3 regions of the Oceanobacillus locisalsi genome follow, and region 1 is predicted to be linked to each of the others. Evidence: riboswitches for the same ligand, from Rfam matches in the RefSeq annotation. Region 1 holds a riboswitch; each other region holds the start of a gene.

Region 1 (10,571 bases):
ATTAAAATTCACCCATTATCTTAAAACAATATATAAGAAATTAAGAAATAAGAATAATAAGCGATAAAGTTAATATGAAAATTCCATTTTCTAAATCTGTACAAGTATCGGATAGTTCATTGATGCTTTGCTTATCAAAATGCGTGCATATAGAATACAATATTCAAGACGCACTATCCGATTCTATATTTCTTCAGTTATTCCCTTGGAGTTACTTTAAAAACTGCAAAGCAATAAATCTCCCTATAGGATTTCAATCCCCAAATGAAAAGCTATTGATGAGCTTATCAAGACGAGCCCAAAAATAGCTTTTCATATCGCGAATTGGCGTAATTACTTTTTATCAAACATCTGATACCAGGCATAAGCAAACAGCGTAACGCCAACCCCCATATTCCAGTTCCATATATTCGCATCAAAGTTTAAGTAATAAAAAACATTTAAACCCATAATGACAATTCCGAAAAGAAATAGGACAGGAAATACTATATTTTCTAAACTACATTTTCTGCCAAAGATTTGAATCATTATTATTTCCACACTCCCAATAACTTTTAAAATATACACAGATTCTTTTCTTTCTTTAAAATGCTTTTCAAAGAATTAGCTTATTATATAGTAATTCTACATATCATTGAAAAAACCTTCACAACCATTTTATTTTTCTTATATGATTGTATAAACCAAAAATAGCACCGCAAATGAGCCTGAGCTAGATAATCAGGCTTTTTATGCTCTTTTATACGCCTTTTCCATTGCAATGTCAGTGTATACTCTTTAACAGGGAACCTATATATTAAATAAGATCGTTAATAAATTCAATATTGTTTAAATATCCGTAAAGCCATTTAAAGAGCCGCTTCCACTCTTTAAATGGCTGCAAATTTCATAATATCTATCTAAACAGAAACCAATTATCCTCTTAGTCCATCATCCGCTTCTTAAATGTCACAGCAGCCAACACCAATGATGCCACAACCCATGCTCCGATAATAGCAAATGGCTTCCATAGCTGACTAAAACCTGCTCCTGTATCTTCTAATTTCACAATTTCCTCCAATTGGATCCCAGGTGTATATTCTAATACTTGCAAGAAGGTATACTGATCTGCAAATGCCATAAACATATTCCCCATCCCAAATATAAACATGACCGGGAGAATATAGACAGATGCTTCTAAAACACTTCTTGTTATCAAGCCCATCCATGTACCTAATGCAATAAAGAAAATAAGAGAGAGTATAACCCCTGCAATCAAAACACCTCTGCCTGCAAAGGAAAAATTCATAAGAAGCATACAAACGCCGGTTACAACCACGGTAATAACAATTGTCACAGCACTTTTTCCAGATAGTATTTCTGTCAATGTGGCTGGGGAAAGCATCAGACCACGCAACGTATTTTTCTCTTTTTCTTCTGCGATCATCGCACATTGCAGGAAAGTGCCGACCAGTGCAAGCGATATGCTGATTACAAATACATACATCTCTATCGTTATATTATCCATTCTTCCATATATAACAGCAAAGACTAGCGGCATCAATGCTGTGGATGAAACATACATATTTCGATATAAATCTTTTAAATCCTTCTGAAAAATAGCCATGAATCGTTTTACAGAAAATGTCATACTAATTCCCTCCCAGTTACTTCAACAAAGATATCTCCTAAGGTTGGCTCTTTTGTATAAATACGCTCCACCATTTCCCGGGAAATATATTGTTGAATTTCCTCAGCACTTGATGCTTTCAAGGGAAACTCTAATTCTGTTCCATCCTTTAATTCGATGCCGATAATCTCTTCCCGATACTGTTTTTTTAGTTGTTTTGGTTCATCTAAAAGCTGGACAATCCCTTTATTTAAAAAGGCTACCTGATTACAGAGATGATCCGCTTCCTCCATGTCATGTGTTGTCAGAAAAATAGTCGTTCCCTGTCGATTCAGTTCTTTTAAACCATTATGAATATGTTTTGAATTCGCAGGGTCCAATGCCGATGTCGGCTCATCTAAAAATAATAACTCAGGCTTATGCAAAAGTGTTCTTGCCAGCAACACACGCTGTGTCATCCCTTTGGAAAGTTTCGAAACCTGTGTTTTTTTCTCCGCACCTAAATTCACTGATTCCAGCGCTTCATCAATCCGCTTATAAGACGTATCATATAAATCTGCATAAAGCTTTAAATTATCATAAATGGTCAGCCTCGCATATAAACCGCTATTATCTGTTACAACGCCAAAACGTTTCCGATATTCAGGTGTATTTAACTTTGAAACAGGTACTCCAAAGATACTCGCTGTACCTCCGCTCTGTCTCATTTGTCCAGTTAAAATTTTAATCGTTGTTGTTTTGCCTGAACCGCTTGGGCCAAGAAAACCAAATGTTTCTCCTTTTTTAACCTGGAAGGACACATCATGTAACGCTTGTTTGTCCCCAAAAACCTTCTCTAAGGATGCTACTTCAATCATATTCTCCACTCCCAAAACCTCCTGTGTCAGTTAAGTTGCCTGTGACTACAGAATAAGCTCTTTTCAGCAACAGCGCACTATATTTCCGATGAATGGAGTATATATGACGTTGAATTGTGTTTATTCTACCCCCAATAATTCTTTCAGCTCGTTCAACTTTGATTTCGATAGCGGGACTTCAGAGCTTTTTTTATCAACAAGAGATAAACTGTAGCTGTTTCTCGTCCAGGTAATCACTTCTCTTATTTTTTGAAGATTCACAATATAGGAGCGGTGACAACGAAAGAAGCCTTGATGGGACAGACGCTGTTCCAATTCTTTTAGGGTAAGCCCTGTCGGAAATCCTTCTCCGCGGGTATAGAGATAGGATTGTCCATCCTGGCTTTCGATATAATCAATTTCCTGTGGATCAAATAAAATGATTTTATCTTCTACTTTTGCGGAGATTTTATTTATCTGGAAAGCCTGCTTTATTTGGACCGTGTCTTCCGCTGTTTCCTCTGTATCTATTTCTAAGGATGTTAAACGTTCATTCTTCTCTGATTCGACTTCCATTTGCTTTATCCCCTGTTCATCTAAACGATAGACTGTGTCCGCAATCGTGATGGCGCTCTCTGTACTTGTTGTTAAAATCAGCACCGCCTTCTGTTGATTCTGCAGAAATTCGACAAATTGATGCAGGACGCGCTTTGTTTCTAAATCCATATTTACTTCAGGCTCTTCAAAAATCACCACTTCCGCTTCCTGCATTAATATTCTTCCAAACTGAACACGCCGCTTCTCAGAGCGATGAAGCTGATGCATCTTCCATCTCGCTTTTTCCTCTAATTGAATTTGCAAAAGTACTTCTTTTACAGAAACCTTTCTTTGATATAAAGAGCCAATAAATTTCAAATATTCCTGCACTTGCATTCGTTCGTAAATCCCTTCTTCATACCAGCAAACACCTAAACAGGAAAAGTATTTCTGTTTATCCTCCTGTAATGTTTGATGCTGAACCTGAATCGTTCCATTTCGTACATTTTCTTTTCCGGTAATCATCTGCAGCAACACGGAACGAATATTAACAGTTGATTGAATTGCTTTTATTTCTCCAGCTTTTACTTCTATATCTATCTTAGGGAACAATGTCTGGTCTCCCTGACGATATTCCATACCATTTATTTTTAGCATCCTTCATACCTCTTCCTGTCAATATATCATTATGAACTTGCAGTTTAATTATTCATTCATGACAAACTGCTTCATCTTTGATAAAGTAGAATCAAAGAAAATTATGAAAAGCAACTACTAGGGGAGCCCAACATGGCGGGCTGAGAGGAAAGCATGCTCACTTTCCGACTCTTATAAACCTGATCTGGTTAATACCAGCGTAGGGAAGTAGTCAATCAACGTATGATTACTCTCAGTATACCAAATCAGGCTTCCCGACAAAGCCTGATTTTTTTATTTTATAAAGTAGTTCCTTTTTTATTTGTCCAAATAAAAGGAGATGATGAAATTGAAAAATCGCACACGTTTATTAACGATGATGGCTGTTCTCGTAGCTATTGGAACGATTGGCTCTCAATTGCTCTGGTTTCCTGCAGGTGTCGCCAGAGCCTACCCGGTCCAGCATGCCGTTAATGTCATTGCCGCCATTTTGCTCGGGCCGGGTCCCGGAGTAATTGTTGCATTCATGATCAGCTTGCTCAGAAACCTTTTAGGACTGGGAACATTGGTTGCATTTCCCGGAGCGATGATTGGCGCTTTTGTTGCCGGGGTATTGTATAGGAAAACGTATAAATATCCGATGGCGGCCTTAGGAGAAATAATTGGTACTGGCATTATCGGTTCTTTCTTCGCTGTTCCTATCGCTAACTTACTTATGGGAAGTTCTGCAGGAGCTTTTGCCTTTATTCCGCCATTTATTGTAAGCAGTGTTTCCGGTGCATTAATCGGGTGGTTGTTAGTCAGCCGTCTCCCGTCACGCCAATTTTCTTTAACAAAATAAATCTTTTATTCTATGAAGGAGGTTTTTATCATGAAACCGATTCGTTGTGCATTAACCATTGCTGGTACTGATCCTAGCGGCGGTGCTGGTATACAAGCCGATTTAAAAACATTTCAAGAATTAAAAACTTATGGAATGTCTGTGATTACTTCCGTTGTAGCACAAAATACAACAGGAGTCCGCTCCGTTGAGCATATGCCGCTTTCCATGATTGAAGACCAGCTAGACGTCATTATAGAAGATATGCCGATTCATGCGATAAAAACAGGTATGATTGCAAGCAAGCCAATGATGGAATTAATCGTTAAAAAGTTAGAACAAGTCGATGCTCCATATGTTATGGATCCAGTAATGGTCGCTACCAGCGGAGATTCTCTGATAGATGAAGCGGGCCGAAACTATTTACGACAATATCTCCTCCCGTTAACAACCGTTGTAACACCAAATATTCCGGAAGCCGAATTCTTGACCGGATTATCGATTACAACAGAAGAAGATATGAAAGGAGCAGCAAAATATCTTGTTCAAGAATATGGAGTGGATGCTGCTTTAATCAAAGGAGGCCATCTAAAAGGACAAGCAATTGATTTTCTTTATGATGGAAATAACATGCACAGTTATGCTTCTGAGCGTATTGATACGCAAAACACGCATGGAACAGGCTGTACCTATTCTGCTGCTATTGCTGCTTATTTAGGAAAAGGTTATCCGCTCCCAGAAGCAGTGAAGCAGGCAAAAACGTTTGTAACTGCTGCCATTTCAAAATCATTTGAACTCGGAGAAGGAAATGGTCCGACAAACCACTGGGCTATCCGGGAAAATGAAGGGAAGGAGATTATTCATGAATCCTGATATTATCCAGCAAGCCAGAAACAACACCCCGCTTGTTCATCATTTAACCAATCAGGTTGTCGTCAACTTTAGTGCAAATGGTCTGCTTGCTTTTGGCGGCAGCCCGGTGATGGCCAAAGAAATGACAGAAGTCGCAGATATGGCAAAAGCTTCGGATGCAGTTGTTTTAAATATAGGTACAGTTTTAGAAAGTGAAGTTCCTGCAATGATTGCAGCGGGAAAAGTAGCTAACCAAAAAGGGATTCCGGTTGTCCTTGATCCTGTTGGCGTTGCTGCGACCCCATTTCGACAAGAAGTAATCGAAAGAATTTTAAAAGACGTACGCCCAACTGTTATTAAAGGAAATACAGGAGAAATCGCATCCTTGGTTGATACAGACATCCAAATGCGCGGTGTCGATTCTGTCGGCGCGGGAAACGTTGATGACATTGCAGAACAAGCCGGTAAGAAATGGAATACCGCTATCGTGATAACCGGAAAAACAGATGTGATCTATACAGATCAACAACTCATTTACAACCAGACAGGACATCCGCTTCTCGCAAATATTACCGGTTCTGGATGTTTATTAGGATCCGTTATTGCGGCGTGCCTTACTACTTCTTATCCTGTTTCCGAACAGCTTCATGCAGCACTCTGTTTTTACGGGCTTGCTGCAGAACGTGCAGCGGAACAGCCGGATGTAAAAGGTTCAGGAACGTTTTTGCCAAACTTTATCGACGCTTTATCTTGTGCACCAAAACAACTAAATGGAGGCCCGAATGATGACATTTAACCGTAATATCTTAAGAAAATATTTTATTATGGGCAGCCAAAATTGTAACAGAGATCCAGAAGCTGTGTTACAAGAAGCACTCGCCGCCGGTATTACCGCATTTCAATTTCGGGAAAAAGGTAGCGGGTCATTACAAGGCGAAGAAAAACTGCAGCTTGGCAAGCGTTTAAGAGAACAATGCCGTGAATATGAAGTCCCTTTTTTCGTCAATGATGATATAGAGATTGCCGAAGAGTTGGAAGCAGATGGCATACATGTCGGACAGGACGATATGCCTGTAGAAGAAATCCGCGCCAAGTTTCCTGATAAAATCATTGGTTTATCCATATCTACACAAGAAGAATTGGAACAAAGTCCGCTTGATTTGGTGGATTATATCGGAGTCGGTCCTATTTTTGCCACCTCTACCAAGGAAGATGCCAAGAAAGTTGCCGGGCTGGAATGGATTCATACTATCCGAAGGCAATTTTCGGATATCGCCATTGTGGCGATTGGCGGCATTCAGACAGAAAATGCCCGCTCTGCTATCGAAGCAGGCGCTGACGGCGTTTCCTTTATTACGGCAATTACAGAGGCGCAAGATATTCAAGATGCTGTAGATACTTTATAAAAAACATTTTTTCCTTCTGGTTATTCAGCCCATTCTGCTAATTAAGAGGCGCAAACCAGGCAGATGTCTCATATAATGCTCAAGAGCATGAATGAAGGCAGAGGAGGAGAATAATGAATCATTTTCGACCACAGCATCCACACGGAGCGGAAGACAAACAGAATAATCTGCCCGGACAGATGTTAAATAACTATTTCCAGCCAGCGCCGCAATATAATGCTGCCAATGGCTTTTTTCCAGAAAGACCAGAGGGGGAGACAGGCGGACCTGGCAGCTATTATCCGGAACAGCAGCCCGCTCATAACCTGCCCCCTCAACACGGCCAGCAATATCATCCTGCACCAGAGCGAATTGACAGCTTTTTCCCTGGAGCGCCAAATGGGGGAGGAAACGGGAACGGGTTTCCTTTCCAGGATTTTATTACAGAACAACTTCAAGATAATTTGTTTCCCGAACCTGCAAACAATAATGGGAACGGGAATGGAAATGGAGGGCCTCCCCAAAATTGGCCGCCTGCCCCTTCTTTCCCCAATGCGCAGGGCAATGGAAATAATGGATCACCTTATGAACAGCAACCCGACCCGGCAGCAATGGGCGGAATGAACAGCCAGGCTCCTATGAGTCCCCCACCGAACTTTGTACCGCAAAAACAACAGGTGCAAACATTCGCAGTGGATCCAGGAGGTATCAGGCATTGTATGTTCCGTTTCACTTATATCTGGCCAAATCACGGCCGTGGATTCTGGGCCTTCCCGACGTTTTTAGGAAGAAACTCGATTGCCGGTTTTCGTTGGAACGGGTTCCGTTGGGTTTACTTCGGAATGGACTTAAATAGCATTGAATCCTTTCAATGCATGTAACATGTTTCTTGCACACATTAAAAAATGGACAGCTGAAAAGGCATTTGCCTTCGCTGTCCATTTTTATACGTTTTACTTATATGTTTTATCTACTTTTTTGCGCATTTCCCGCTGCCAGACAAGTCCCTGTTCAAGTGCCATTTTCTTGGCAATTTTCGGTGCATTCCAAAGTGGCGGCAAAATCAATAATGATACCGGCACTGCGGAAATAACAATCGAGTTCTGAATCGATGTAATACTATCTTCCCCAATAGAAATAATTGCAGCCGTAAAAGCCCCAAAAAGAACAGCCCAGACAACACGTAACCAACGACTTGGATTATCATGTCCGGATAATGTTGCAGATACTGTATAAGACATGGTATCCGCTGTTGTGGCAACAAATACGATAGATACCAACAGGAATGCAACACCCATCACAACTCCCATTGGCAGTTGATCTGTAATTGCCATAACTGCTGCCGGCATACCGCCTTCTGCTAATGGTCCAGAAACAGATCCTCCATCTTGCATTTCAAAAAAGATTCCGGTTCCGCCGACAATGGAAAACCAAAAATTTGTCACCAATGGCGCTACAATAGATACGGCTATAACCAGTTCACGAATTGTTCTTCCTCTGGAAATACGGCTGATAAATACGATAAGCATCGGTGCATAACCAATAAACCATGCCCAGAAGAAAAGCGTCCATCCTGCCAGCCACTCGCCGTCACCTCGGTAAAACATCATCTCAAATACATTTTGAATATGAACTCCCGTACCGCCGACAAACCCGTCGATTATAAATAGAGTGGGTCCTATAATCAGTACGATAACGCCAAGAAAAATCGTAAATTTTACATTCCAGTTACTAAGATGATAGATGCCTCTGTCGACTCCAGTCGCAGCTGAAATCGCCGCGATAGCAACTAAAACAATCACGACAATAATACTGACGGTCAATGTATTGGGAACATCAAATAAATGATTTAGCCCATACGAAATCTGCAATCCTAAAAAGCCTAATGGCCCCAAGGTTCCTGCTGCGGTTGCAATAACTGAAAATACATCTGCAGCTGTTCCAATAACACTTTTTTCATAAATCTTTTTTCCAAAAATAGGGTATAACAATCCCCGTGGTTTTAAAGGGTACCCTTTCTGATAATGGACATACATCATGACAATCACAGCTAAGGTGCCAAGAATCGCCCATGCGAGAAAGCCCCAATGCATAAAGGATTGCGCAAATCCGCCTTCTATAAAGTTGAATTGTCCTCCGCCGAATAAAGGCGGTGTGTCCATATAATGATACATCGGCTCTGCGGCAGCCCAGAAAACCCCTCCGGCAGCCAGCAGTGTAACTAATATCATAGCCACCCAGCCAAAATAACTGTATTTCGGTTTATCCTGTTTTCCTAATTTTACTTTTCCGTACTTTGATACGGCTAATCCTAAGCCGATAGCGAAGTTAAGGAATAAAAGTATTTGCCAATAAGCGCCGAACCAATCAGCAGAATAGGTAAATAATGTATTCACTGCATTATCCACCATATCACTGTTAATTAGTGATAATATGATAAATAGAACTAAAAACCCTCCACTGATATAAAAGACCGGCCAATCTAAACCTTTCCCCTTCTCTGACTTCACATTTTACCTCCTGTTTTGTATAAGCGTCTACAACACCTTAAAATGGCATTATAGACCAGAATAAAAGTCAGTACTATACATACTTGACAAACTTTCATCCTCTTACTTGTTTTTTAACACATATTTTCATATTATAGTTTCGTGCATGGAACAACACAACTATCAATTGAAGCATCTATTCAACGAATAATCGCGAATATAGAAGTATACCCTAATTAAATTTTCTCAAACCCTTCTCACCCCCAAAAATAAGAAAATTTCACACTATAAGGTGTTTACAGTAAAAAATGGTTCCAACCATTCTTTTGGATGATTAGAACCATTTTCCAGTGAATTGAAGTTAGTTATATCCCATCTTCATTAATTAGCTTTCGTAGCAGTTATTACATATATAAAGGCATCCACAAAAGATTACAGAAATGAAGTCGCACCTTTATTTTTATGGTGTAAATCTTTTGGTTTCACTATCTTCAGGATAATCTAATTGATTCGGATCGTAGCTTATCAACTCAATTAGCATACCCCACGGTGCACGACCATAAACAAAATGCCCCGTTCCTTTCTCCACATCACCTAATAGCTCGCCAGGCTCTGTTAATAATTCTCCGCCAGCTTCAACAAAATGTGCAGCTGTTTGCCAAATATCATCCACATAGAATGCAAAGTGCTGCACGCCCAAATCAGAGGCAATAACAGGTTCTCTTTGTTCCGTATCTTTATAATGAAAAAGTTCTAAATTAGAACCATTATCAAAAAATAGAATACGTATGTGAATCACCTTCGCACCTTTTTTTAGACCTAATGTTTTTTCGACAGCTTCTCCCTGCTGCGGTTCATCGCCTAATTTCTTATTATCATAAGCAATTTTTGCATGAAACACTTTTTTGAAAAATGTTGTAGCTTCTTCAATATCCGGTACTGTAATTCCTACATGGTCAATACCACGTGTCAACTTTACCATGATATGATTGCTCCTTTCATTCCATGCATCCAAACATGTATATCAGCTTACATTATTGACGCGCATACATATTAAATCCATGTGATTTCAAAGTCAAACGATAAAAGATTTCAAATGCAAACAGTTCGTCTGACGTATTTGTAATCAATTATCTCCTTCTTATTCAACAAGCCTTTTTATATTTTGCATGTCTTTCTCGCTCATTTGTTTCTGCAAACTGGCACTAATCAGCGACTGCATCTCTTCCGTATATTGTTCTCCTTTTGGAAGAAGAAGAATATCCACAGATCGTTTATCTTTGCCATCTTTTTGACGCTCCACCAACGGCTCTCCCCGGTATTGTTCCAATCTTGTAACTAAACGCGATAAAGCGCTGTGACTTAAACCTACTTTGGGGACTAATTCGGATAAGCGCATCTTCTTTT
Region 2 (10,571 bases), on a different contig from region 1:
ATCTGAAACCGACATAACTTACTAAATCGACAACGCGTTTGGAATAACCCCATTCATTATCATACCAGGCAATAATTTTTATCTTATTATTATCCATTACGATGGTGGAAAGCCCGTCTATGGTTGCAGAATAAGTGCTTGTTGTATAATCAATAGAAACTAAAGGTTCATCTGAATATTGAATAATGCCTCGCATACTTCCTTCTGCCGCCTGTTTGAAAATGGCGTTCACTTCTTCTTCCGTAACATCTTCTTCAATATCAATCACCAAATCCACCAAAGACACATTTGGTGTCGGCACGCGCAATGCCATCCCGTGTAATTTTCCTTTAAGACCAGGCATGACTTCTGCCAGCGCCTTGGCAGCACCGGTCGTAGTCGGAATAATAGATTGGGTGCAGCTTCTTGCCCGACGCAAGTCTTTATGCGGATTATCAATATTCTTCTGATCGTTTGTAAATGCGTGCACCGTCGTCATTAAGCCATTCTCTATAGTGAAATGATCATCAATCACTTTAACCACAGGAGCTAAACAATTTGTTGTACAAGATGCATTCGAGATAACATCATCTGCATCTGGATTATAATCATTTTCATTGACACCGATAACAATCGTTTTGTCGACTTCTTTTCCAGGAGCGGTAATCACTACTTTTTTCGCTCCTGCCTGCAAGTGACGCCCGGCTTCCTTTTTTGTTTTAAATTTACCGGTTGCTTCAACAACAATATCAATACCTAAGTCTTTCCAAGGCAATTTTTCAGGTTCTCTGGAATTGACCAGAAGAATTTCTTTCTGATTCACAATCAATTTGTCCGGTAACGCTTCCACATTACCTTGAAAAGGACCATGGACACTATCATATTTTATGAGATGAGCCAGCGTTTCCGACGGGTAACTTGCATTGATAGCTACAACGTCTAAATGATCCTCTTCCATTGCTTGACGAAAAACCATTCTGCCAATTCGACCAAAACCTGTTATTGCAATACGCGTCTTCTCCATAAGCACTTTATTCCTCCCAATAATGTTATACTTTTTATCTTTTGTTATAATTAGTATAACACAAACGCAAGAAAGTGTGTCATAAAATATTAAAAATGTAACCTAATTATTTTCTGCCAAAAAAACACCATCTTCACTTCAAAAAGTTCCGATGGTGTTTCTGCATGTTATTTAATTACTTCCCACTTTTTTAGTAAATCTGTGAATTGTGCTTTGCTTGCTTCTATCGTTCCGTTGTTATCAATCACTGCATCTGCAAGCCGGGCTTTTTCTGCAAGTGCCATTTGCGAAGTGATCCGATCCATCGCTTCCTGTTCACTCAACTGATTCCTTTCCATTAACCGTTTTAACTGTGTGTTTTCATCTACAAATACCACTAACGTTTTATCAGCCAAGGAAGTGAGTTTGCTTTCAAACAGCAAAGGAATATCCAGTACGACACATTTTTCTCCTTGGTTGATGTAGTCTTCTTTTTTCTTGAGCATTCGTTTACGCACAGCTGGATGGACAATTTGATTTAATTGTTCTCTTTTTTCTTCATTGGAAAAAACAATCGAACCGAGTTTCGGACGATCAATTGTGCCATCCGCCCTTACTATATCTTCACCAAACAGATCAACTACCTGCTGATAGGAAGCTTCTCCAGGTTCTACTACCTCTCTCGCTATCACATCCGCATCAATAACTGGAATATCGGATGCAGTAAACATTTGGGATATTGTACTTTTTCCGCTTGCAATGCCTCCAGTTAAGCCAATTACTAAACTCATACATCATTCACCTTTTGCGGCTGGCAATAAGGGCATACATGGGTCCCCCGTCCGCCGACCTTTATTTTTATAATTTCTTCTCCGCATGTTTTACACGGTTGTTTATCTTGACCATACACAAATAATACCTGTTGAAACATTCCCATATTTCCTTGGCTGTCTACATAACTGCGAATGGTTGTGCCGCCTGCCTCTACTGCTTCCTGTAGTGTTTCAATGGCGGCGTGGCGAATTGCTTCTGCTTCTGTTTTTGTCAGTTCATTGCACAGTGTCAGAGGATGGACCCCGGACCGGAATAATGTTTCATCCACATAGATATTCCCAAGCCCTGTCACCAGATGTTGATCCAAAAGCGCTGTTTTAATAAACCGCGATGATTTTTGTAACTTCTGGTAAAAATACTCTGTTGTAAAATCCTCCTCGAACGGTTCAGGCCCAAGAGCAAGCAAAGGAGCCTGTGTAAATTCTGTTCCTTTTGCTAACAGGTGCATCGTTCCAAACTTGCGAACATCGTTATAGTGTAATGATTCTCCGCCTTCTAAATGAAAGATAACATGTGTATGTTTGTCCATCTCTTCATCCGGCTGATGCAGACGATACTTTCCTTCCATTCTTAAATGAGACACAAGGACATAATCATCAAAATAAAACAACAGGAACTTTCCTTTTCTATTTATTTCTTGAAACGTTTGCCCCTCCAGCAGATGCTTAAAAATCTCGGCATCATCCGGCTGCTTTATCATATTTGCCCAAAAAACATCTACTTTTTCGATTGTTTTTCCCTGAACAAGTAATGTCAATGTCTCTTTTATGGTTTCTACTTCTGGTAATTCCGGCATTTCTTCTTCCCCTTACTTCGCGTCAAACCAGCTCTCGCCATAAGAATAATCCACTTTCAAAGGAACCGAAATATCTACTGTTTTTTCCATCATTTCTGGAACAATTTTCTTTAACGTCTCTATTTCGTTCTCTGGTGCTTCTAAAATCAATTCATCATGGACTTGTAATAAAAGCTTGGCTTGCAGTTTTTCTTGTTTCATCCGATTATCTAAATCAATCATGGCCTTTTTAATAATATCAGCTGCACTTCCCTGAATCGGTGTGTTCATTGCCGTTCTCTCCGCAAAACTGCGCACATTGAAATTCCGGCTCGTAATATCCGGCAAATAGCGGCGGCGGTTCATTAACGTGGAGACATATCCCTTTTGCTTTGCCTCTACGACGATATCATCCATGTATGCTTTAACATTTGGATAGCTGCTGAAATACCGTTCGATAAATTGCTTGGCTTCTTTTCTGGTGATTCCTAAGTTTTGAGATAATCCGTAATCACTTATGCCATACACAATTCCAAAGTTAACAGCCTTCGCTTGACGGCGCATATTTGAGGTAACCTCTTCCCGTTCTACATGAAATACATCCATGGCCGTTTGCGTATGAATGTCTAAATCATTTTGAAACGCCATTTTTAATTTCTCATCGTCCGCAATGTGAGCCAGCACCCGCAGTTCAATTTGTGAATAATCCGCTGCAAACATTTTCCATCCTTGGTGTGATGGAACGAAAGCTTGCCGTATTTTTCGGCCTTCCTCCAACCGGATAGGAATATTTTGCAAATTGGGATCCACAGAACTCAAACGGCCGGTCTGTGTTAACGCCTGATTAAAGCGCGTATGAATTTTATGCGTATCATCATGAACCACTTTTTGCAGTCCTTCAATATAGGTTGACTGCAGCTTTCCTAACTGACGGTACAGCAGTAATTTCGGTATAATTTCATGCTGATCGGCAAGTTGTTCCAACACATCTGCCGCTGTAGAATAACCTGTCTTTGTTTTCTTGATAACAGGAAGACCTAAATCTTCAAATAATACAGGTCCCAGCTGCTTTGGTGAATTCAAGTTGAATTCTTTGCCTGCCAGTTCATATACTTCTTTTTCCAGTTTATCCAGTCGTTCCTTCAAATCTTCTCCCATTTCTTTCAGACGATCCACATCTACTAAAACACCATGGTGTTCCATCTCAGCAAGAATCAGTGCAAGCGGCATTTCTAAATGCTTTAATAAATCCGCTTGTTCATTCTCCTCTAATTCCTTCTCCATCCCAGGATACAATTCCAGCAGCGTATCAGTTTTCCGGATGACGTGCTCACTGAGAACCGCTTCTTCCGGCACCTGTTGTTTCGCTCCTTTTCCGTACACCTCTTCATCAAAGGACACATCATATTTTCCTTTTCTGCTTGCAATCCCCGGAATATCGTGGTTATTTTCAGCAGGATTAATTAAATAAGAAGCAAGCAAGGCATCAAACACAATGCCTTCTATTTGAATATCACGACGTAATAAGGCAACTTTTGTCCGTTTTGCATCAAATACAATCTTCTTTTTCGCAGGGTCTTCCGCCCATTTTTTGAAAGCCGACGATTCCGCTGCTACAGAAATAGGAATAAAACTTTTTTTATTTTCATTGACAACCCCGATTCCTTCAATTGGTTCGGTATGATAGTTTTCTCCCAGCATTTCTACAACAAGGGCATCCTGTTTGGAAAATAGCGCTTCTGTTACTTCTTCCACGATGCTATAATCTATTTCTTTGTATCCTGCTTTCTCCTCTTCCGCTTCTTCTGTTCCGGAAATTCGCGTTAATAGCGACTGGAAACCTAAGTCCATAAACATATTACGAACAGATGCTGTGGAGAAGCCTTCATAAACAGCATCATCCAATTGAACGGTAATGGGCGAGTCCCGGTTAATGGTAGCTAAATCCTTACTCATTATCGCATCATCACGATAGGTTGTTAAATTTTCCTTCAGCTTTTTCCCGCTGACCTCATCTAAGTGTTCGTACACTTTCTCTAATGTATGAAACTGTGTTAACAGTTTGGTAGCTGTTTTTTCACCGATTCCCGGAACGCCAGGAATATTATCTGAACTGTCTCCCATCAGTCCTTTCAAATCCGTAATCTGTTCCGGGGTTACTTGCATCTTTTCGAATAGGTAAGAGGGTGTATAGTTTTCAATTTCACTGATTCCTTTTTTGGTCACCCGGACAGTCACCTGGTCCGATACAAGCTGCAGTAAATCTTTGTCGCCGGAGAACACGGTTATGTCCCATTCTTCGTTATCTGCCTGTTTCGATAATGTTCCAATAATATCATCTGCTTCATATTGATCCAGCTGGTAATGTTTAATACCAAACGCATCGAGCAGTTCTTTTAAGACAGGAAATTGTTCAGAAAGTTCCGGGGGTGTTTTTTCCCGGCCTCCTTTATATTCTTTATACGTTTCGTGGCGGAAAGTCGTTTTTCCTGCATCAAAAGCAACAAGCATATGTGTCGGCTGCTCTTCTTCTAAAATCCGAAGCAATATCGTAGTAAAACCATAGATACCATTGGTATAAACGCCTTTTTCATTATTTAACAGCGGCAACGCAAAAAAAGCGCGATAAATAATACTGTTGCCATCAATTAAGATCAGCTTTTGGGTCATCATTCTGTCTCCTTTATCTTTCATCGCTAATTGTAATCTTATTTTATCATGTTTAGAGAAAACTGCATAATGCGTATACGTAGGTTATCCTTTACTCCCTTATCTTATAACGGCAGTTCTTTCATTTATAAAGTGACACTTCCTTCCGTTACCCTACAAGAACAAAAGCCACCACCCGGGCGGTGATGACTTAAGGTTTTGGTATATATACATGGACTGCTGTTCCTTTGTCCACTTCACTTTCTAAAACAATTTCCCCTTGGTGAACCTCGACTATATGCTTTACTATAGCGAGTCCAAGGCCGGTTCCTCCCGTATTTCTGCTTCTGTCCTTATCCACTCTGTAAAAGCGTTCAAACACTCTGGAAGTCGCCTTTTGTTCAATACCGATTCCTGTATCCTCAATGAGAATATGAACACGTTCATTTTCTTCATTTATGCTTAAATGGATATTTCCTCCAGATGGTGTATAGTTAATCGCATTATCTACGAGATTGATAATAACCTGCTTCAATTTATCAGAATCTGCATACACGTCTGTATCCGGAGAAATCGATGTTGTAAAATCTAAATCTTTTTTTGCTGCTTTTTGTTCCAGTTGCGGCAGCACTTCATCTATCATTTGTTTCGCATTAAAACGCTCTTTTTCCAGTTGGAAATCTTCCCTTTCCAGGCGGGAAAGTTCTAACAGATCTTCTATAAGCAATTGCAGCCTGTGGCTTTCCTTATATATAATCTCAATAAACTCTTCTGCCGCTTGCTCATCATGTTGCTTTTCCTTTAATGTTTCCGCAAACCCACGTATAGACGTAATAGGTGTACGCAATTCATGAGAAACATTCGCAACAAAATCTTTACGCATTTTTTCTAACCGCTTCAATTCTGTTATATCATAAATAACCAGTACAGCCCCCTTAATCATATTATGCTCGTTAAAAACAGGTGCAGCAATAACTTCCATATAGTTTTTAGTCAGCCCGCGCTCGTTTTTAAACTGTTCTTTGACAGGCTGTTCATACAGAAATGTTTCTTGGACAACATTGTGCATGGCTTCATTTTCAAATACATCATAATATAAATGACCGCGATACTGTTTATCTTCCCCTTGAAACATTTCCAAGAAACCTCGATTCACCAGGTGAACGTACCCTTTTTCATCAATCAGCGCGAGGCCGTTTTTCATATTATCGATAATAGAAGTTAATTGCTCTGCCTGCATTTGTTCCTGAATCGTAATTTCATTCATATTCCGCGCTAATTTATTGATGTTTTTGCTTAATTGCTCCATTTCTTTACTATTACTGTTGTTAAAGCGGGCTGAATAATTTCCTTTAATCATTTCATTTACTGTTTTTGAGGCTTTATTAAGCGGTCTTGCGTATTTGTTATAAAATTGCATAAATATAATAGAAATCACTAAAAATTCTACTAATATAATAGCTATGATAAAAATCCAATTTCCTTGAGCTTGTACCATCAGCCACCCTGATAATATCAGGACCACCGTGATGCCAAGAATATTTGGAAACAATGGCTTTGAAAATAATATATGCATTTAAACCGGCTCCTCTAGTTTATAACCTAACCCACGAACTGTTTTGATATATACAGGCTTTTTAGAATCAGGTTCAATTTTATCCCGCAGATGGCTTACATGCACATCCACGATTCTCGTATCTCCCATGAAATCATAATCCCATACACTGCTGAGTAATTGATCTCGGGAAATGACTTTTCCTTTATGTTTAGCCAAATAGTACAGGAGTTCAAACTCTTTTCTTGTAAAAGTAATTAATTCTTCTTTTATTTCTGCTTCATAGCGCTCCGGGTAAATTGTTAAATCTTTTATTCGCAGAGACTGAAAATAATCCCCTTCCGGCCGCTGTGACCTCCTGATAATGGCCTTCACACGGGCAACCACTTCTTTCGGGCTGAACGGTTTTGTCAAATAATCATCTGCTCCGAGCTCCAGACCAAGGATTTTGTCAATTTCCTCATCTTTTGCTGTCAGCATTAAAATCGGTGTGTCCATATCATTTTTTCGAAGTTTCCTGCATACTTCTATCCCGTCTAATTTCGGGAGCATTAAATCTAAAATAATCAATTCATAGCGGTTAGATGAAGCTTTCTCGTAAGCCTCTTCCCCGTCGTATGCCACGTCTGTCGTAAACCCGGCATTCTCGATATTGTATTTTAGCAACGTCACAATGGATTGTTCATCATCTACGATTAGAATTTCTTTATCCATTTGGAAAATCCCCCCTTAATTCATATATACGTTCCCATTGATAAAAAATCCTTCTTTAAATAAGATTTTCTCGAAGGAAAAGGAACATAAAAATATATTGCTTTCATCTTTATTTTCTTTATTCTACCATTATTTAGCCAGATAGCCTATTCCATAACAGAATGTTAATAAAACTTAACAAAATTAACATTCTGTTGAAAAAGAGTAGAAGGTGTAAGGCTGCCGCTGCGGCGGACCGTTTTGCTTTCCGACGTACAACGGTTTTTGATGGAGCGAGTAACCGCAGTCCCAGGACGTCGGAAAGCGAAGGGCTTGGCCGGAGTAGTCGCTATACACCATATTCTGATCAAAAAATAAAAGAATGTTTAAACTTAACATGATAATAGAGAGCGTGTTCATCCTGAAACAGCAAGGTTTATATACTTATTCTTTAGTGCGAACGTTGAGAAAATGAAATAAAAATCCTGAAGCAAGGCATGCTGCAGGATTTTTGTGTGAGGGAGTTTTCTTTACATTTTTCCTACTAATGTTCTCGGCTGTTTATAAAACAAAAGAAATACAATAATAAGACTTAAAACAAAAGATGGAATCATATAAGATGAATTATAAATTAATGAATAGAGCCAGGCTGGCTGCCCTTCTACTGCTGAACCGAAGAACACCATTCCGGCAATATAATGACAAATAAAACGGGCTGCTGAACCCAGGAATACGCCTGTCAGAATGTAGATAAAAGATTTTTTTATCTGCTTCTTTTTCATATTGTCGATAACCTGCTTGGAAAACACTCCAGCCAGTCCGACAACAGTGAAAGCTAGCCCATATTCAATAATGCCCTGTACCGGGTGCAAGATATAAGCCGTACCTGTAGCCACCTGCAGTATTCCCCAGAGGAACCCGGACAATAAGCCTCCCTTTAATCCCCACCGGAAAGCAACAATAAAGACAGGAATCATTGCAAAAGATACAGACCCTCCTTGCGGCCAGAGTGTAAATCCAATTGGTAAAATATCCAGTAATAAAGCCAGTGCTGTAAAGATAGCTACTTCGACCAAAAACAATGTTTTATTTTTCAAATGTTTCTCCCCCATTTACATGAAACAATCATAATTTAATACTTTCCTAACGCACAAAAAAGTAATGCCAAGGGGAGTCTTCTTGATGGTCATGTTCTTCCAATAATCATAAAAGAACATTTTACACTCCGCTCACACATTACTTTTATATCCATCAAAAAGTCCACAATCCCTGCGCCAGCGTTAACTGACAGGTTCAAAGGGTCAGAACACAAACATGTCCACTCTCAGCCAAAGGCTCCCCTTGCAGGCTTTTTTATTCACTTTTTTGTATAAATGTAGTATAAATCACTTTTAGATAATTCGCAATAGACGTGATTACTTTTCCAGTTTCTTGGCTAGTTCTAAAAATTCCTGGACATCCTGTTTACATATTTCCATTGCATTTTCCCAGAAATCAGGTTTTGTCAGATCCACCTGCAGATGCTTTTCAGCAAGTTGTTCCACAGTCATCCGGCCGGTATCTCTTAATAATGTAATATATTTTTCTTCAAAATTACCTTCATATTCTTTCGCATATGCATAAATTCCCTGACTGAATAAATAACCGAATGTATAAGGGAAATTATAGAACGGTACATTGGTAATATGAAAATGCAGCTTGGACGCCCAAAAATGCGGGTCGTATTCAGACAAACTTTCGCAATACGCTTCTTTTTGTGCTTCTACCATAAGCTCATTCAACCGGTACGTGCTTACCATCCCCTGTTTGCGTTCTTTATAGAATTGTTTCTCGAATAAGAAGCGGGCATGGATATTCATAAAGAAAGCAATGCTGCGTGACACTTTATCTTCTAATAAGGTCAACTTTTCTTCATCTGTTTGAGCCATTTTTACCGACGCATCTGCGACAATCATTTCCGCAAACGTGGAAGCAGTTTCTGCCACATTCATGGCATAACCTTGATTTAACCCATTTACATCATTCATCACATACTGATGATAACCATGCCCTAATTCATGGGCCAGTGTCGCGATATTGGAAGGCGTTCCTGAGTAAGTCATAAAGATACGGGTCTGCTCACTGACAGGAAAGCTCGTACAGAAACCTCCAGGACGTTTCCCTGCCCGATCTTCCGCTTCAATCCAGCGTTTCTCAAATGCCATTTGTGCGAAATCCGCCATTTGCGGGCTGAAACTGCGGAATTGTTCCACAATAAAAGCCGCTCCCGCATCATAGCTCATCTTTTCTATATTTGACCGGATAGGAGCATGTACATCAAAAATGCTTAATTCGTCCAAACCCAGCAGAGAAGCTTTTTGGTGTAAGTAATTAACAAATAGCGGTTTGTGTTTTTCAATCGCTCCCCACATCGCATGCAACGTTTCTTGCTGCATCCGATTTTTCTCTAAGGGCTCTTTCAACACATTCTCCCAACCGTAATGTTTATAAGTTTGCAGCCGAAAGCCCGCCAAGTGATTTAACGTCTGTCCGAATAAAGCTTCATTCTTTTTCCATGCATCACTGATTTGGCGAAAAACATGCTCTCTTTGCGCACGATCAGCAGTGGATAATTTATTTGAGGCCTGTCCGACAGAGTAAGGCTGCACCTCTCCGTTCTCTTCTATATCGATTGTCATGTTGCCGACAACCGCTTCATACATCTGATTCCAGGCATGGTATCCATCTATTGCTAAATCGCTGATTAAAATTTCTTCGTTTTCCGACAATTGTTCACGTGCTCGTTCTCTCCTTTCAGTTAATATAAATTGCAGCGGTTTCATTGTGTCTTGTACAAGCAGCCGGTTCCACGCAGTATCTGTTATTGCTGCCAGTTTCTGATCAATTATTTTCGTAAGCGCGCTATACGCTGCTGCTATTTGAGCTCTTTTGGCAACATAGATTTCAGCTTGTTTATCTGTTACATCTTGGGCACTTAAACAACTGATATAAGCTCCCATCTCACGTACCTTTTTCGTTATCCGTTCTAAATCACATACGATCTTTTCCCAGTTTTCAACCGATCCATTCGTGTCCATACGTGT
Region 3 (10,571 bases), on a different contig from region 1:
ATTGCCAATAAAATCATCCAGCCATACCAGCCGATGAATCTTAAAATAACGGGAATATCCTGCAGCCATTCCATATAGAAAAATGCTCCAATGGCAATTCCCGGAATCAATAGATAGATAAATAATGTCCAATCCAATACGAGTTTACTGGCTTCCCACATATTTTTATAATCAGACTGGAGCCGTTTGAAGAACAGTGTACGTGCAGTTCCATTCATAACGTATCCTCCTCCAGCAGTTCATAAAAACAATCTAATAGAGAAGTGTCTGCCGATTGATTTGTCGCTTCCTGTAATGCCTGTAAAGGTCCTTGGAAGATAGCATTCCCTTCTTTTAACAGAATAAAACGATCACAGAGTTTCTCTGCAGAATCAAGAACATGCGTAGACATTAACAAAGCTGCTCCACGCGCTTTCTCCTGATACAGCAGGTTGATCAGATGTTTGGTTGCGATAGGGTCTAAACCGATAAAAGGTTCATCAATGATATAAATATCCGCTTTTGTCATAAAGATGAGACAAATCAATGTTTTTTGCCGCATCCCTTTGGAAAAATGAATGGGAAGCTCATGTTCCTTGCCGGTAAGAGAGAATTTTTTAAGAAGATCATTTGCCCGCGGCTCCCAAACGGTTGCGGGCATTTCATAAGACGTCGCTGCAAGCCGCAGATGCTCCCAGAGCGTAAGGCGATCATAGAGAATCGGTTCCTCGGGGATATATGCCAACTGTTTGCCTTCTTCTAATGCAATGTTTCCATGGAAATGTTCGATGGTGCCAATGATGGACTTAATGGTCGTACTTTTCCCAGCGCCGTTTGCTCCAATTAGACCAACGATTTCGCCGGGGGTGATGGTAAAATCAATATCTTTCAGGTAATGTTCTTTTTGCTGATATCCTGCTGAATCGATATGTACCTGTAGCATGGAATCCGCCTCCGTAAATTATAGAATATGTCTGGATTTATGTATGTTGGTCCGCTTTATATTAGATATACGATAAAGAGGAAGAAAAGTTTCGTTATAGAAGAAACACTGCCTTTTAAAACCTGCTTTCCTTTATTTGTTTGCTTTCAAGTATGCATCTCTATTAAGATAGATATAATAGGAATAATTTGAAAATTAGTACGTAAGGAGGATCCTAGAATGGCAACATTTGAAGAATTTATGGAGATTGATTTACGTGTAGGTACCGTATTACATGCAGAAACGCTCGAAAAAGCGCGTGTACCGGCGATTAAATTGCGGATAGATTTTGGAGAAGAGATTGGTGAAAAACAATCTTCTGCGCAAATTACGAAACGCTATACACCTGAAGAAGTGATCGGACGCCAGGTTGTGGCGGTTGTTAACTTTCCGCCGCGCAGAATTGCCGGTTTTAAATCAGAGGTTCTTGTGGTTGGCGGCGTGGAAGAAGAGGGCGATGTGGTTTTGCTGCGTCCGGATGAACAGGTGGCGAATGGAACGAGAATTTCGTAAAAGATACTGGCTCTGATATGTATGTTAAGAACAGCAAGGAGGAGAGGTTATGTTTACAAAAAAACAACTCATCCTAGGTGGCTGTTTAGTAGCAATTGCTGCTATTCTAAATGCTGCAGTAGGGTTCTCGGAATTTGTAAATACCGCTGTTCTAGGTTTCTTCCCTCTTTTAGGCTGCTGGTTTTGGTATGATAACTATCGGCAAAAAGAAACCGAAAAAAATAACAAACGTGAATAAATCAAGTCAAATAAACAAAGAACAGTCCATTCATCTTCCTTTTTTGAAAGATAATGGACTGTTCTTATTATCTTAACTCATTCACCAGCTGTTTTACTCTTCCAGCCAATAAAATAATGTCTTTTTCAAATATGTAGGTTAAAAAGAGAGGGCAGCGTTTTCCGATTTGTTATTCACGCCCGGACTCCCCGCCAAAACACTTTCCACATAGCTTCCCCATGACTTTCAATGACATCCATATCATAATAGCTTGTTTCATACGATAACCCGTCCAATAATCCATAAAAAGCACGTGCAGTTTCTGCCGGGGTAACCTCTTCAGAAATAGCTCCGGCTTCCTGTGCTGTGGTGATTTCCTCTTTAAATGCAGATCTTGCCTGTTCTTCGCTGTCACGTAATAACGCCAAAACCCTGTCCTCGAATCCTTTTGGAGGGTAGGAAGAAAAACGATTGTAAAATTCGATGCTGCTGTCGTGATTGGCCATATCCTTCACATGTGCTTGAAAAGAGAGATACAGCTTTTCCTTGGTTGATTGACCTTCATTTTCAAAGGTGGACTTCACAAACTGCACGTAATCTGCAGCGATTTTTGTGGTTACATCAAAAAACAAAGCTTCTTTACTGTCGTAATGTGCGTAGAGGGAAGACTTTTGCAGACCGACTCGATCAGCAATCTTTGTCATAGAAGTGCCATTATAACCAAGTGTTGCAAAAAGTTCCATTCCTTCAAGTAAAATTTTTTCTTTCGTATGCATGATAATTCCCCTTTGACAAAGTAGTAATAGTAGGATAAAATCTCTTTTGGAAACGAACGGTCGGTAGGTTCTGTTATTTCTTATTATAATGCATGTCATATAAAAAATAAATACAAAACTTTTTTAAGTAGCACTGCTTCGTTTCATCATAAAGAAGTTGGAGGAAGATACTATGGGAGTACAACCTTTATTTAAAAACCGTATATTTGTGTTGCTGTTTATCGCTGGTATTTTTGGCGTTGTCAGCTTCAGCATGTTTTTGACAACCACGACATGGTTTGTAATCAGTGACAGCGGCTCAGCAAGCTCGTTAGGACTTGTATTAATTGCTGCAACTGTTCCGAGGATTATGATGATGATTTTCGGAGGAATGGTAGCGGATCGTTATAAAAAGACAACAATTATGTTTGTAACGAATTTTATGCAGGCTGTTCTGCTGTTTCTGTTATTTATATTTGTTAGTAATGATGTACTCTCTATAGGATTGCTTTTATGCATTGCCGCCGGTTTTGGAATGCTGGATGCTTTCTTTGGACCAGCCAGTTCCTCGATGATTCCTAAAATTGTTGCGAAGAGCCAGCTCCAGCGGGCCAATGCTTTGTTCCAGGGTGTGGACCAAATTTCATTTGTAGCGGGGCCGATTGTTGCTGGGATATTGATGGAATCCATCGGCGTCAGCGGAAGTTATTTTATAGCGATGGTGTTAGCTTTGCTTTCCGCAGTGATTATTTATCCGCGCTTCATTAAAGAAGCCCCTGTTGCATTGCAGGAGAAACAAAAGCCAATAACAGAAATCAAGCAAGGTCTCGCGTATATTCGCAATTCAAATTTTCTGATGACAGGACTCATTGTGTTAATCACACTGAATTTTTTCGTGTTCGGAACGTTGAATATCGCCATTCCATTTCTAGTGGAAAATTACGGGGGAACACCGCTTAATTTGAGTTATATGGAAGCCAGCCTCGGAATTGGTTTAGTGGCCGGTACAGGAATACTCAGCTCTGTCTTAGTGAAGAAGAAGGGGAAAACCTCTCTATTTGGATTATTGGGAGCATTAATTGCTTACATCATTTTTGCGATTGCTCCTAATTTAACGATGCTGACAATCGTAGTTTTCTTTATCGGGTTCTCTATGTCATTTGTATTTATTCCATTCTTTACGGCTGCCCAGGAGCAGGCGGAAGACTATATTATGGGGAGGGTAATGAGTATTATCTTTCTTGCTATGAATGGCTTCGATCCCATTTCTTATGCGCTTGTTTCCGGATTATCTGCAGCAAATATTCCAATTCAAGCCATCCTGTTAAGCTTTGCCGCCATTGGTTTGATTATTACAGCAGTGTTATTCAGTAAAGCACACACGTATAAAAATATGTAGACTGCACCCCTCTTATGTGGCATCAAACATCACATAAGAGGTTTTTTCTATACAGTCATTTCGGATTGGTACCTGCGCCATTTTCCAATAAAAAGAATAGCCAGGGTAAGGATATTAAGAAAAATCAGCTGCCCATATTTCAGTGAAGCAATGAGCTGTTGAATAAATGCTTCTTCTAACAGCATTTTTCCAGCTGTCCAGGCAAGCAATCCCGCTCCGATATAAATAATAATGGGAAACCGTTCGATCAATTTTAGAATTAATTCGCTGGCTGTTAAGATAATCGGGATACTTAAAATAATACCGGCAATAATTAATAATAAGTCACTATCAGCGATGGCAGCGATAGCCAATACATTATCCAGACTCATAATGACATCTGCAAAAATAATAATTGTGATGGCTTCCCGTAAAGAATTACCGCTTTTCATCTGACTATGGTCTTGCTTGTCTACTAATAATTTATATGCGACATATAACAGAAGACATCCGCCGATAAACTGAATAAAGGGCAATTGCAGTAAATAAATCATAATAAACACAAAGAGAATCCGAAGCCCAATAGCGCCAAATGTTCCCCAGCGAATAGCTCGTCCCTGGAGATGTTCCGGAAGATTTCGGCTTGCCATCGCAATCACAATGGCATTATCTCCGCTTAATAAAATATTGATAAGGAGAATCTGTCCGACTGTCTGTATAAACTCCAACCTATCTCTCCTTTCCCCATCAAGTCATTGGTTCAGTATATGAGCTTGTACTGAAAATCAGAACTGGAGAGAGGAAATAATGGAGAACAGGCAGAGGACACATGAAGGAGTCGTGGATACATGAAAAAATCCCTTGCTCTGTTTAAGAAAAACAAGGGATTTTTACGATATGCATATACATATTGGGAAGTCTGTCTCTTCGAAATCGCTGAAATGATGCGAAAAAATAAAAATAAATGCGGCTGAAATAAAAGATTACATCGGAGATTTTAAACTTCCCTGTCATTTGAAAATTATGTAAATAAATGAAAATGAAAGATAAAAACAAAGCCCGGTGAGAAACTAACTATCATAACGAAGGCGGGCATAAATCCCGTTTCGTCTATCTAAATCCAGTTTTAAACCTGCATAAGGATCAGCATGGAGATTGTCTTTAATCCATTCTCTTAATGCAGTAATAATTTGCTTGGTAATTAATTCCTGTTTTCCGGATGGCGTTATGATTTCTGCTGAAACACCGGAATAATCGTCATAAAATAATTCTACTTGCACATTATCCGGCTCTATTTGTTGTTTTTCACCAATGTATACACATATAGCAAGCACAATATCCTCTTCAGGAATAATAAGTTTTTGCATACCCCAAATTCCTCCTGCATATAGTTGAAAGGCTACACTTTTGTCAGCCTCTAGTAATAATGCCAATTGCATTCTATTCTACTATAAACTCCCTATAAGCATGAAGTAAGAAGTGCTTATTTAGGAAGTTTCGCATATATATTATATCACTGTCTCTGTTTCATGCACGAATGAGAGTGATGATAAAATAAAAACAGCTGTACTTAACTCGTAACAGCTGCTTCTATAATGGAAAAGGATGCTTGCTGGCAATCGATTTGAGCCAACCTTCCATAAGGAATAAGTGCTTTTGGTTCGGTATGTCCGAAAGAAACATTATATAGGACAGGAAGATCTGTCAGCCCGTTCTCTGCTAAAACGGATAATATCACTTCTTTATACGCTTCATAATGCACCTCTCCATAAGGTTTGGCAAAAATCATTCCATTTGCTTGCTGGAGTATCCCTTGGGCTGCATAATTTCTGAGCCATCTTTTTATTAATTCAGGGTCTGACTTTTCTTCCGATGTTTCCAAAAAGAGAATGCTATTCTCCCATGCTTCCGGCTGCGGCCAGATGATAGTTCCTTTCGCAAACTCAAGCACTTCGATACAGCCGCCAATAAGGTTTCCTGTGACGATCCCATTTCCTTGCAGGAGTTCATAACCTTGGTCAGGAAGCATTCTCCTGGCAATGTTTTTATTAGAAATATCCCATTCGAGAAATTCACTAGTCCATTTTTCCGGCGCGGGAATATCATCGACTGCTTTCGCTTGGAAAAGCGTGTTTTGAATGGCCTTCACCGTATAATCATCCATCGCCACATTTTCTGCAAAATCAGTCATGATTGCTGGTCCGTAAAAGGAGGATAGGCCTGCATGAAAGCAGAATAAATGAGCAATCGTCGTATCAGAAAATCCCATAAAAATCTTGGGATTTTGTCGGATAATCTCAAAATCTATATAAGGAAGAAGACGAATACTGTCATCCCCGCCAATAGTAGAGATGATTGCTTTGATTTCAGGATCAGCGAATGCCGTCATGAGATCTTCAGCGCGTGCCTCGGGATGCTCATCGATATACGTTTCTCCTTTTAAACTGTTAGGCATTGGAACGACTTCGATCCCAAATACGGTTTCTAAGCGTTCCACACCTTGCTGGTAGCGCCACCTTAAGGAGGGCTCGCCTGCTCCTCCCCAGGAGAGGCTGACAGTTGCTACTTTATCTCCGGGAGATAATTTTGGCGGCTTGATCAACATATAACATGCTCCTTTCTTTGTGATTTATAAATACTTATTCGATATACACAGATAAAATCCTTTATTTTTGCAACAACGTATTTGATGTCCTAGTTTTTTGATGCGGAATGATTTCATTCGTACCATCCTTTTGTTTTAGGATTGCTTTACGCTTACATATACTTATGATAATCTGAAAGGGATAAACAAAATACGCAAAGAATCCACTAGGGGTGCTGACAAAGCTGAGAGAGGCAAATGGCCTTGACCCTTATTAACCTGATCTAGTTTGTACTAGCGGAGGGAAGTGGTCGGGATATGCCTATAGGCAATGAACCAACCTTTTCTGCCGCTTTCTATATCAGGAGGCGGCTTTTTTGCGTGCAATCAAAGAAGGAGGAGCGCATATAATATGACATTCACAGAACGTATCCGTCAGTCTGCAGATTCGATTTGGGAAAAAAGTCATCAACATCCATTTGTACAGGGAATTGGTAATGGGACACTTGATATCGAGGCATTTAAATTTTACATGTGTCAGGATTACAAGTATTTAATCGAGTACTCCAAAGTAATCGCGATGGGGACAGTGCTTGCCAAAGATTTAGATACAATGTCCGGATTTGCTAAATCACTCGATGAGACCTTGAATTTTGAAATGGATCTTCACCGTCAATATGCCGAACGTCTCGGGATTTCAAAAGAAGCGTTGGAAGCTACCGTGCCTGGTCCTGTAACGCTCGCCTACAGCAGCAATATGCTTGCAGAAGCGCAGAAAGGTTCTTTAGCATCCTTGATTGCGGCCATTTTACCATGTGCCTGGAGTTATTATGAAATTGGACTAGAGCTGGCAAAAAAGCCTGGTGCCCTGGAACATGAACAGTACGGAGAATGGGTGAAAATGTACAGCTCTGATGAGTTTGGTTCTATTGGCAAGTGGCTGATAGAAAAATTGGACGAACTGGCAAAAGGGTGTACGGAAGCAGAGCTAGATGATTTAGAAGCTATTTTTCTAAATACGAGCCGCTATGAATATATGTTTTGGGACATGGCATATAATCGCGAAAGCTGGCCAGTGTAACCCGGTTGATTAGTTGTTCAGCTGATTGAATGATTAGAAATGATATGAGAAAGTAAAGGGGAGGTGTTTTGACATTGTGATTCATGCAGGATATCGATGTAAAGACACGCTCAAAACCAAGAAGGTAAATAGTAAAATCAAGGAAAGTTGGCGATTCAGATGAACAATACAGAGAACCCCTCCCGTATTTTAGCTAAAAGAATGGTAATTGGGATTGGTTTTGCCATTTTGTTGAGCGGTATATTGAGTAAACTCTTTTCATTTTTATTTTAAAATTGGAAAAGCATATTCATGTCGTTTTGCATGAAGGAAAGAAAATACAAATAAATTGCTGTCTTTCTTTGTAAGCGATGTTATTCAGTCAGATAAAATTCAAAAAAGTAAAAAAGTTGGATAGACAATACATGGATTCATGGTAAAATAAAGAAAAAGTACGGAAGTCGGGTGAGAAAGATGAAGCTTTGGTGGAGAAGAATAGCAGTTGTATTTATAACGATTTTAACGTTAGGAATTTACTCACCGACCAATCTGCTGGAAGTAGATGCAGATAAACGGAGTGACAGCAATATATCTTCTTCATCAGATATCGAAACAGCATCTGTCCTTAAAGAGACCACCCAATCCTATATTGTTGAAGATGCTAGACAAGCCTATCTGAAGCATCTTCAAAAAGAAGCAAAAGCATTGAGTCTGGAGAAGTTTGGACCCAAAATTACGGATAAGGTAGAGGGAGAATTTGCTGCGGTTATTTTTCCGCAAATGGAAACCATGCTGGCTGATCTTGTTGAACATGCTGAGGCATATCAAGACATAGCTATTACCGAGAAACCTTCAAAAGGTTATGGAGAACGAATGTTTAATGTTTCCAATAGCCATTCGGGTGAAACGTTGGTAAAGTTCCATGTCCGCCGTGAAAACAGACCGCTAGAAGGGCATTATTTTCATTTTCATTATCACCTGAATGCAGACGGATTTCAAAAGCATTATCCGATCGGGGATATTTATTGGGACAGAAATACTCCGCCAAAATGGAAGGCTTGAGAACAGAAGCCTGTAAATAGGTATAAAAGGAAAGACAAGGAAGCACTGCAGCACACTTCCTTGTCTTTCCTTTCTTTCTTTATAGAGGATGTTCCAAAAGTCCGATACAAATAACTCGCCTATTTATCGGGTTTTGGAACATGTACTTATAGCAATTTATTCGTTTCTTCTAAGAAAGCTCCAATCTTCCGGTCAAAAACAACTAAATCTGCGTAGTCATCTAAAGGTGTTTTTTCTTGATTGACAATGACAAGTTTGGCACCGTGTTGTTTTGCGATTTCCGGAAATTGATTGGCTGGTGTGACGGATAGCGAGGATCCTAATACAATAAATAAATCAGCTTTTTTAGCATGTTCAAAAGCAGCTGAAAAAGCATCCTCGGGCAGCATTTCCCCAAATAATACAATAGAAGGTCTGAGTATTCCGCCACAAGAACAATAATAATCTTCATTTATATAAGCAGAGCTATCATAGACTTTCTCACAGCTCTGGCAATGCAACTTTTGCAGGGTTCCATGAAGTTCATGAACGTGTTTACTTCCTGCACCTTGATGAAAGCCATCGACATTTTGTGTAATGATTGCCTGGACAAGTCCATTGTTCTCCCAATCGGCTAGAACATGATGTCCTTGATGCGGGCCGACTTCTGTAACACCAAGAACCCGCTCCCGGTAAAATTCGATAAAGTCTTCTACGTGATGATTTAACGCATCTAAACTGGCGATTTTGCTTGGATCTTTCTTTCGCCAAAGCCCCCGGTTGGTAGAGCGGAAATCAGGCAGTCCGCTTTCTGTAGACATTCCTGCACCAGTAAAAATAACGGTGTGATTGGAATCTTTTAACCATTCATGAAGCATCGAGACCCCTCCTCTTCTATATATTTTCTATTATACAGGTTGTAGCGGTGAGATGCGACTAATATTGACAGGAAAAATAGAATATGGTATTCATGTAATAGAGGTTTAGCACTCTGCGTTAGAGAGTGCTAAAAACAGGAAAAGGAGAGAGACATAATGGTAAAGCACGAGTTTAAAGCAGAATCGCAGAAGTTACTGGATATGGTTATCCATTCCATCTATTCACAGCGGGAGATTTTCTTACGTGAATTAATCTCCAACGCCAGTGATGCCATTGACAAAATTTATTATAAAGCCTTAACAGATGATTCCTTAACATTCGATCAAAGCAATTACTATATCAAACTGATTCCTAATAAAGAAAATCGAACGCTGACGGTATTGGACACAGGGGTCGGAATGACCAAAGAGGAACTGGAAGACAACCTTGGTGTCATTGCAAAAAGCGGCTCCCAAACCTTTAAATCGGAAAACGAAATTAAAGACGGTTATGATATTATCGGTCAATTTGGTGTCGGTTTTTATGCAGCGTTTATGGTTGCTGATAAGGTAACGGTACTTACACGCTCCATTGACAGTGAAGAAGGATATAAATGGGTTTCCCAAGGCACAGACGGCTATACGATTACGCCGATTGACCGTGAGCAGGTTGGAACAGAAATTATCCTTGAATTAAAAGAGAACCAGGAAGAAGAAAACTACGACGAATTTTTAGAAGAAGCCACATTAAAACAGATCATCAAGAAATACTCTGACTTTATCCGCTATCCGATTAAAATGGATGTTACGGAAAGCAAGCTGAAAGAAGGCACGGAAGATGAATATGAAGACGTGGTAGAAGAACAAACCATTAATACCATGGTTCCTATCTGGAAGAAGCGTAAGAGTGAATTAACAGATGAGGATTATATAAATTTCTATCAGGAAAAACGGTACGGATTCGATCAGCCATTGCGTCATATCCATATTAACGTCGATGGATCAGTCCGCTATAATGCTATTCTGTTTATTCCGGAACAGCCGCCATTTAACTACTACACCAGAGAATATGAGAAAGGTTTGGAGCTCTATTCAAATGGCGTATTAATTATGGAAAAATGTGCTGATTTACTGCCGGATTACTTCAGTTTTGTAAAAGGAATGGTGGATTCCGAAGATCTATCTTTAAATATTTCCAGGGAAAT

Evidence for each region. A riboswitch is a leader RNA that binds a small molecule or an ion and turns the genes downstream of it on or off. The one in region 1 is predicted to bind thiamine pyrophosphate.
Region 2: it holds a riboswitch for thiamine pyrophosphate, as region 1 does, so the genes downstream of both, thiT (energy-coupled thiamine transporter ThiT) here and thiW (energy coupling factor transporter S component ThiW) in region 1, are expected to answer to the same signal.
Region 3: it holds a riboswitch for thiamine pyrophosphate, as region 1 does, so the genes downstream of both, tenA (thiaminase II) here and thiW (energy coupling factor transporter S component ThiW) in region 1, are expected to answer to the same signal.

What each region holds. Positions count from the first base shown of each region.
Region 1 is NZ_JBHTKK010000002.1:299,261-309,831, reverse strand. Features, by position in the region: gene ACFQ19_RS03640 (hypothetical protein) at 334-528, opposite strand; gene ACFQ19_RS03635 (ABC transporter permease) at 923-1,630, opposite strand; gene ACFQ19_RS03630 (ABC transporter ATP-binding protein) at 1,627-2,475, opposite strand; gene ACFQ19_RS03625 (LytTR family transcriptional regulator DNA-binding domain-containing protein) at 2,587-3,639, opposite strand; TPP riboswitch at 3,749-3,862, shown strand; gene thiW (energy coupling factor transporter S component ThiW) at 3,962-4,459, shown strand; gene thiD (bifunctional hydroxymethylpyrimidine kinase/phosphomethylpyrimidine kinase) at 4,490-5,311, shown strand; gene thiM (hydroxyethylthiazole kinase) at 5,301-6,086, shown strand; gene thiE (thiamine phosphate synthase) at 6,076-6,696, shown strand; gene ACFQ19_RS03600 (hypothetical protein) at 6,810-7,556, shown strand; gene ACFQ19_RS03595 (BCCT family transporter) at 7,629-9,185, opposite strand; gene ACFQ19_RS03590 (VOC family protein) at 9,625-10,146, opposite strand; gene ACFQ19_RS03585 (MarR family winged helix-turn-helix transcriptional regulator) at 10,306-10,571, opposite strand, start outside.
Region 2 is NZ_JBHTKK010000022.1:25,393-35,963, reverse strand. Features, by position in the region: gene ACFQ19_RS15580 (glyceraldehyde-3-phosphate dehydrogenase) at 1-1,003, opposite strand, end outside; gene coaE (dephospho-CoA kinase) at 1,171-1,773, opposite strand; gene mutM (DNA-formamidopyrimidine glycosylase) at 1,770-2,612, opposite strand; gene polA (DNA polymerase I) at 2,625-5,261, opposite strand; gene pnpS (two-component system histidine kinase PnpS) at 5,452-6,816, opposite strand; gene ACFQ19_RS15555 (response regulator transcription factor) at 6,817-7,509, opposite strand; gene thiT (energy-coupled thiamine transporter ThiT) at 8,019-8,585, opposite strand; TPP riboswitch at 8,737-8,840, opposite strand; gene ACFQ19_RS15545 (M3 family oligoendopeptidase) at 8,904-10,571, opposite strand, start outside.
Region 3 is NZ_JBHTKK010000001.1:318,943-329,513, reverse strand. Features, by position in the region: gene ACFQ19_RS01465 (ABC transporter permease) at 1-218, opposite strand, end outside; gene ACFQ19_RS01460 (ABC transporter ATP-binding protein) at 215-922, opposite strand; gene csaA (chaperone CsaA) at 1,142-1,474, shown strand; gene ACFQ19_RS01450 (hypothetical protein) at 1,524-1,712, shown strand; gene ACFQ19_RS01445 (TetR/AcrR family transcriptional regulator) at 1,886-2,467, opposite strand; gene ACFQ19_RS01440 (MFS transporter) at 2,640-3,845, shown strand; gene ACFQ19_RS01435 (TerC family protein) at 3,893-4,552, opposite strand; gene ACFQ19_RS01430 (DUF2653 family protein) at 4,895-5,191, opposite strand; gene ACFQ19_RS01425 (S66 family peptidase) at 5,395-6,429, opposite strand; TPP riboswitch at 6,628-6,731, shown strand; gene tenA (thiaminase II) at 6,821-7,489, shown strand; gene ACFQ19_RS01415 (YpjP family protein) at 7,943-8,530, shown strand; gene ACFQ19_RS01410 (NAD-dependent protein deacylase) at 8,677-9,387, opposite strand; gene htpG (molecular chaperone HtpG) at 9,544-10,571, shown strand, end outside.